Regions from separate parts of the Cellulosimicrobium sp. 72-3 genome, predicted to be linked through region 1. Evidence: predicted binding sites of a transcription regulator. Region 1 holds the regulator's gene; the other holds the start of a gene.
What was found. Region 1 encodes Rex, which represses fermentation and respiration genes when NADH is low (regulators of the CRP and FNR family bind a similar motif). Its sites were predicted from a motif close to CTTGTGAANNNNTTCACAAG; they were not measured.
Positions count from the first base shown of each region.

Region 1 (3,405 bases):
GCGCGCGACGCGGCGGCGACGCCCGCGGAACTCGCGGATGGGCCAGCCGACGTCCTGCGCGTGGCGGCGCAGGCGGGCGTCGGGGTTGATGGGGCACGGGTGCCCCACGGCCTCCATCATCGTCACGTCGTTGAGCGAGTCTCCGTACGCGTACGACGCCTCGAGGTCGATGCCCTCGCGCTCGGCGAGCGCTCGCACCCCGGCGGCCTTGGCGCGGCCGTGCATCATGTCGCCGACCAGCCGTCCCGTGTAGAAGCCGTCCTCGTGCTCGGCGACGGTGCCGAGCGCGCCCGTCGTGCCGAGCCGGCGCGCGATGAGCTCGCCGATCTCGACGGGGGTCGCGGAGACGAGCCACACCTGGTGGCCGGCCGCGAGGTGCTCGTCGAGGAGGCGGCGCGTGCCGGGGTAGATGCGCAGCGACAGGACGGTGTCGTAGACCTCCTCGCCGATCGCGGTGACCTCGGCGACGGAGCGCCCGGCGATGAGCGCGAGCGCGCGCGACCGGATGCGGTCGATCTGCTGCTTGTTCTCGCCGAACGCGAGGTACCGGGCCTGGTGCACGGCGAAGCGCACGATGTCGAGCGTCGAGAAGAATTCGCGCTGGTACAGGGCGCGCGCGAGGTGGAACGACGAGGCGCCGCGGATGATCGTGTTGTCGACGTCGAAGAACGCGGCGGTGCGGTGCGGCGGACCGGGGGCGCGCGCGGGCGCCTCCTCGGGGAGCGTCGGCCGGGAGGTCGGGTCGGGGCCCGGGCCGGGAGACGTCGCCATGCCTCCACTCTAGGCGGTCGGGCCGCCGGGGCCTCGTACCCTGGGAGGCGTGAGCACCTCCGACGCCCCCGCCCCCGTCCTGCTGTTCGGCCGCGCGGGCTGTCACCTGTGCGACGACGCGCGGACGGTCGTCGAGGACGTGTGCGCCGAGGCGGGCGTCGCGTGGGCGGAGGTCGACCTGGACGCGCCGGGCACCGACCCGGCGCTGCGCGAGCAGTACGGCGAGTACGTGCCGGTCGTCACGGTCGGCGGGGTGCAGCAGGGGTTCTGGCGCGTGGACGCGCGCCGGCTGGCGCGTGCGGTGGCCCGGATTTCGGCGCCGCGCGCGGACCTGGGATGATTCCTCCCGTGGAGCGTGACCGTCGACGAGGACGGTCCCTGGACGACGGAGTGACGGTGGCTGAGCAGGTAGTCGGTGAGGTGACGGCGCCGGGGATCCCGAGCGCGACGGTGGCGCGGCTCCCGTCCTACCTGCGCGCGCTGCGGGACCTCGTGGCGCGGGGCGTCGGGACGACGTCGTCGGTCGAGCTCGCGGAGCTGTCCGGCGTGGGCCCGGCCCAGCTGCGCAAGGACCTGTCGTTCCTCGGCTCGTTCGGCACGCGCGGCGTGGGCTACGACGTCGACTCGCTCGCGCAGTACATCACCGAGGCCCTGGGCCTCGTCGACGAGCACCGCATCGCGATCGTCGGGATCGGCAACCTGGGGCACGCGCTCGCGAACTACTCGGGCTACGAGCAGCGCGGCTTCCACGTGGCGGCGCTCCTCGACGCGTCGCCGGACGTCGTCGGGACGCGGGCCGCGGGCCTCGTCGTCGAGCACGTCGACGCGCTCGAGGAGGTCGTGGAGCGCGAGAAGGTGTCGATCGTCGTCCTCGCGACGCCCGCGGCGCACGCGCAGGCGGTCGCGGACCGCGTGGTCGCGGCGGGGGTGCGCGAGATCCTCAACTTCGCGCCGCGCGCGCTCCAGGTCCCGGCGGACGTCGACGTGCGCGGCGTCGACGTCGGCAGCGAGCTGCAGATCCTCGCGTTCCACTCGCAGGCCCGCGCCCTCGCGGCGTCGCAGGAGCGCTGAGCCGCCCCGGCGCCCGGACCCGGGGACGACGAAGGGCCGCGTGCCGGTGCACGCGGCCCCTCGGGGCGGCACCCCTGCCGGAGGGCGCCGGTCTCGCCCGGGACGTGCCCGGGACGACGGTCAGGCCTGCTTGATGGCCGAGACGTCGAGCGCGATCTTGATCTTGTCGCCGACGAGCACGCCGCCGGTCTCGAGCGCGGCGTTCCAGGTGAGGCCGAACTCCTTGCGCGAGATCTCCGTGGTCGCCTCGAAGCCCGCGCGCGGGTTGCCGAACGGGTCGGTCGCGGTGCCCGCGAACTCCGTCTCGAGCTCGACCGGCTTGGTGACGCCGTTGATCGTCAGGTCGCCGGCCACGACGTAGTCGTCGCCGTCGCCCGTGATGCGCGTCGACGTGAACGTCCACGTCGGCTTGTTCTCCGCGTCCCAGAAGTCGGCGCTGCGCAGGTGGTTGTCGCGGTTCTCGTCGCCCGTGCTCACGGACGCGGCGTCGAGCTGGGCGGTCACGGACGTCGACTCGAGGTCGTCGCCGACGGTGATCGTGCCGTCGGTGATCGCGAGGGTGCCGCGGACCTTCGAGATCCCGGCGTGGCGGACGGTGAACGACGCCTGCGAGTGCGACGCGTCGAGGGCGTAGGTACCGGCGGTGAGGCCGGCGGGCAGCGACGAGGCCATGGGTGCTCCTGCGGGTGGTCGGGGTCCGGGCGGACCAAGTGGTTGAACGTTCAACTTCGGAACGAGCGTATCAACAGCACCCCTCGGTCCGTCTATTCCCGTGGGGTGGAACAATGTTCCGACGCCCCCACGCCCCCAGCCCCTCCCGCACCGCCGAGGACCCATGACCCGCAACGACGTCGACACCCCGACGGCGAGCACCGTCCGCACCCCCGCAGTCCCCGCCGTCGAGCCGCGCTGGCTCGACGCGGAGCAGCAGCGCCTGTGGCGCGCGTACCTCGACGGGACCGTGCGCTTCATCGAGGCGCTCGGCCGGGACCACGAGGAACGGTCCGAGGTCTCGCTCAACGAGTACGAGCTGCTCGTGCGGCTCTCCGAGAGCCCCGACCACACGCTGCGCATGTCGGCGCTCGCGGACGGGCTCGCCCGCTCGCGCAGCCGCGTGACGCACACCGTCGCGCGCATGGAGGCGCGCGGCCTGGTCCGGCGCTCCGCGAGCTCGGGCGACCGCCGCGGCGTGAACTGCGCGATGACGAGCGAGGGCTACCGCGTGCTCGTCGCGTCGGCGCCCGCCCACGTGGCGGCCGTGCGCCGGTACCTGGTCGACGTGCTCACGCCGGAGCAGTTCCGGGCGCTGGGCGAGGCGATGGCGGCCGTCGCGGAGGCGTGCAAGGCCGACCGGGACGCCTGACCGCCTCTCCCGGCCCGTCGCGCCGACCCGCGGTGGCGTGCGCTCGCCCCGAGTGCGGGACACTGGTGGGCATGGTCTCCACCATCGTCCACCTCCTGCGCCACGGCGAGGTCCACAACCCCGACGGCGTCCTCTACGGCCGGATCCCCGGCTACCACCTCTCCGAGCGCGGCCACGAGATGGCCCGCCGCGTCGCCGCG
Region 1 is NZ_CP053419.1:1,012,551-1,015,955, forward strand. It holds gene HKK73_RS04530 (HAD family phosphatase) at 1-771, opposite strand, end outside; gene HKK73_RS04535 (glutaredoxin family protein) at 821-1,111, shown strand; gene HKK73_RS04540 (redox-sensing transcriptional repressor Rex) at 1,168-1,842, shown strand; gene HKK73_RS04545 (YceI family protein) at 1,963-2,514, opposite strand; gene HKK73_RS04550 (MarR family winged helix-turn-helix transcriptional regulator) at 2,678-3,205, shown strand; gene HKK73_RS04555 (histidine phosphatase family protein) at 3,277-3,405, shown strand, end outside.

Region 2 (3,405 bases), 930 kb from region 1:
TCGGCCTCCCGGCGCAGTTCCTCGACCACGCCACGCGCGATCAGGTCGTGTCCGCGTACCGCCTCACCGGGGCAGACGTCGCGCGCGACGTGCTGGACGCGCTCGCGGCGCTCGCACGCGGCTGACGACCCCTGCCGCGCACCCGGCTCCCGGGTGCGCGGCTCCGGACACGCGGACGGCCCGCGGCGCAGGTGCGCCGCGGGCCGTCGCGTCGGTCAGGAGTGGGTGACCTCGACCGCCTGCTCGACGACGGCGCGCAGGTCGCCGCCGGACGCCGCGTGCCACGCGCGCTGCCGGGCGGCGCCGTTGCCCCCGGACCACAGGCGCCCGAGCAGCTCGGTCACCGCGTCCAGGTCCCCGGCGTCGACGAGCGCGTCGCGCACGTGCGCGACGAGCTGGCCCACGACGTCGTGCGCGGGGGCCGGGCGCCAGGTGAGGGGCGAGACGAGGTCCTCCTCGAGGCCCGAGCGGCCGGCGCGCCAGGACGCGGTGCGCAGGATCTCGGGCCGCAGCTCGGGCGCGGGCGCGCCGTCGGCGGACTCGCGGGCCGCCGTCTCGACGAGGCCGCGGGCGAGCGCCGCGAGCAGCGTCGCGGTGTCCGGGTCGAGGCACACGTCCGCGACGCGGATCTCGACCGTGGGGTAGCGCGACGACAGGCGGGCGTCGAAGTAGACCATGTTCTCGTCGAGGATCGTCCCGGTCGCGACGAGGCCGTCGACCGCCGCGCGGTACGCCTCGGGCGAGCCGAACGCGCGTGTCGGGCCCGAGGTGGGCCAGCGCGACCAGACCTGCGACCGGAAGCTCGCGTACCCGCTGTCCTGGCCCTGCCAGAAGGGCGAGTTCGTGCTCAGCGCGAGGAGCGTCGCGAGCCACGGCCCGATCCGGTCGAGCACCGCGACGCCCTCGGTGTCGTCCGCGACGGCGACGTGCACGTGGCAGCCGCTCGTGAGCTGCTCGCGCGCGGTGAGGCCGAACGCGGCGCGCGCCTCGAGGTAGCGCAGGCGCGACACGGTCGTGCCCTCGAACGGCAGGGGAGACGTCGAGAGCGCGGCGACCCGGGCCCCGACGCGGTCCGCGGCCTCCTGGGCGCGACGCCGGCCCTCGCGGATCTCGGTCGCGAGCTCGTCGATCTCGCGGCGCGGGTGCGTCGCCGTCTCGAGCTGCTCCTCCATGAACTCCGACTCCAGCGAGCCGGTGCCTCCGCCCTTGTCGTCGGTGCCGGAGGCCTCGAGGGCCTCGGCCGCGCGGGCGACGGGCTGCCCGTCGTCGCCGACGAGCAGGAACTCTTCCTCGACCCCTACGGTGCGTTTCACCCGGGCAGTCTCACACGGATGCGCGCGGCACGTCCGGCGAGCGTGTGACGGGCGCCCGTGTCGTGCGTCACGACGGCGGCGCGGGGTCCCCGGCGGGAGGGGCCGGGGTCTTGTGAAGGTCATCACAAGACGTCCTCGACACGGGGCTTGAGGGGGCGAGGAACCGCGGGATCCCGCCATTCCTGCGGGGTCCCGCCCGCCTCGGGACCTAGGTCCCCGGGCGGTCCCGAACGCCTCCGCCGCGGGCTCCGGGAACCTAGCCTGGAGGTGGCGAAGGAGCCCGTCGGAACCTCGGCCGAGGGCCCCACCCGGGACCTCGCGAGGCCGGCGGGTCCGGCCGGCGCGCGGACCCGCGCGTCAGGCACGAGGGAGGTCCAGATGACCAGCGTTTCCGAGGCAACCGGCACGACGAGCGGCGGCCGCGCGACGGGGGCGGGCGCCGTCGACCCGCAGCGCGACACCGCGCACGTCCCTGCGTGGGAGGGCTTCACCGACGGCCCGTGGCGCGACACGGTCGACGTGCGCGACTTCATCCAGCGCAACTACCGCCCGTACACGGGCGACGCGTCGTTCCTCGCCGGCCCCACGGAGCGCACGACGGGCATCTGGAGCACGCTGTCCGCCATGTTCCCGGAGGAGCGGGAGATGGGGATCTACGACGTGGACACCCGCACGCCCGCCGGCATCACGGCGCACGCGCCGGGCTACATCGACAAGGCGCACGAGGTGATCGTCGGTCTGCAGACCGACGCCCCGCTCAAGCGCGCGATCATGCCGAACGGCGGCTGGCGCATGGTCGAGGGCGCGCTGGAGACGTACGGCTACGAGGTCGACGAGACCCTGCGGAAGGTCTTCACCGAGTACCGCAAGACGCACAACCAGGGCGTGTTCGACGTCTACCCGCCGAACGTGCGCGCGGCCCGCAGCTCGCACATCATCACGGGCCTGCCCGACGCCTACGGCCGCGGCCGGATCATCGGCGACTACCGCCGCGTCGCGCTCTACGGCGTCGACGCGCTGATCGCCGCGAAGAAGCTCGACAAGCTCGGTCTCGACACGCAGCCCTTCAGCGAGAAGGTCGTGCGCGAGCGCGAGGAGCACGCGGAGCAGATCCGCGCGCTGGGCGAGCTCAAGGAGATGGCGGCCTCGTACGGCTACGACATCTCCGGCCCGGCGACGACGGCCCGCGAGGCCGTGCAGTGGCTCTACTTCGCCTACCTCGCCGCCGTGAAGGAGCAGAACGGCGCCGCCATGTCGCTCGGCCGCACGTCGACGTTCCTCGACGTGTTCATCGACCGCGACCTCGAGGCCGGCCGCATCACGGAGTCCGAGGCGCAGGAGATCATCGATGACTTCGTCATCAAGCTGCGCATCGTGCGGTTCCTGCGCACGCCCGAGTACGACGCCCTGTTCTCCGGCGACCCGACGTGGGTCACCGAGACGATCGGCGGCATGGGCGAGGACGGGCGCCCGCTCGTCACGAAGAACTCGTTCCGGTTCCTCCAGACGCTCTACAACCTCGGCCCGGCCCCCGAGCCGAACATGACGGTCTTCTGGAGCCCGGAGCTGCCGCAGGGCTTCAAGGACTACTGCGCGCAGGTCTCGATCGACACCTCGGCCGTGCAGTACGAGTCGGACGAGCTCATCCGCCAGCACTGGGGCGACGACGCGGCGATCGCGTGCTGCGTGTCCCCGATGCGGGTCGGCAAGCAGATGCAGTTCTTCGGCGCTCGCGTGAACCTCGCCAAGACGCTGCTCTACGCGATCAACGGCGGCCGCGACGAGATCTCCGGCAAGCAGGTCTCGCCCGTGGCGGCGCCCGTCGAGGGCGACGTGCTCGACTTCGACGACGTCATGGCGAAGTTCGACGCGACGATGGACTGGCTGGCCGCGACGTACGTCGAGGCGCTCAACTGCATCCACTGGTCGCACGACAAGTACGCGTACGAGCGCATCGAGATGGCGCTGCACGACAAGGACGTGCTGCGGACCATGGCGTGCGGCATCGCGGGCCTGTCCGTCGCGGCGGACTCGCTGTCGGCGATCAAGCACGCGAAGGTCTCCGTCGTCCGCGACGAGCGCGGCCTCGTCG
Region 2 is NZ_CP053419.1:1,947,322-1,950,726, forward strand. It holds gene dxs (1-deoxy-D-xylulose-5-phosphate synthase) at 1-125, shown strand, start outside; gene HKK73_RS08790 (glutamate--cysteine ligase) at 216-1,313, opposite strand; gene pflB (formate C-acetyltransferase) at 1,692-3,405, shown strand, end outside.
Region 2: pflB (formate C-acetyltransferase) is a predicted target of Rex. The motif match lies at 1,423-1,442, and genes of this name have one in related genera.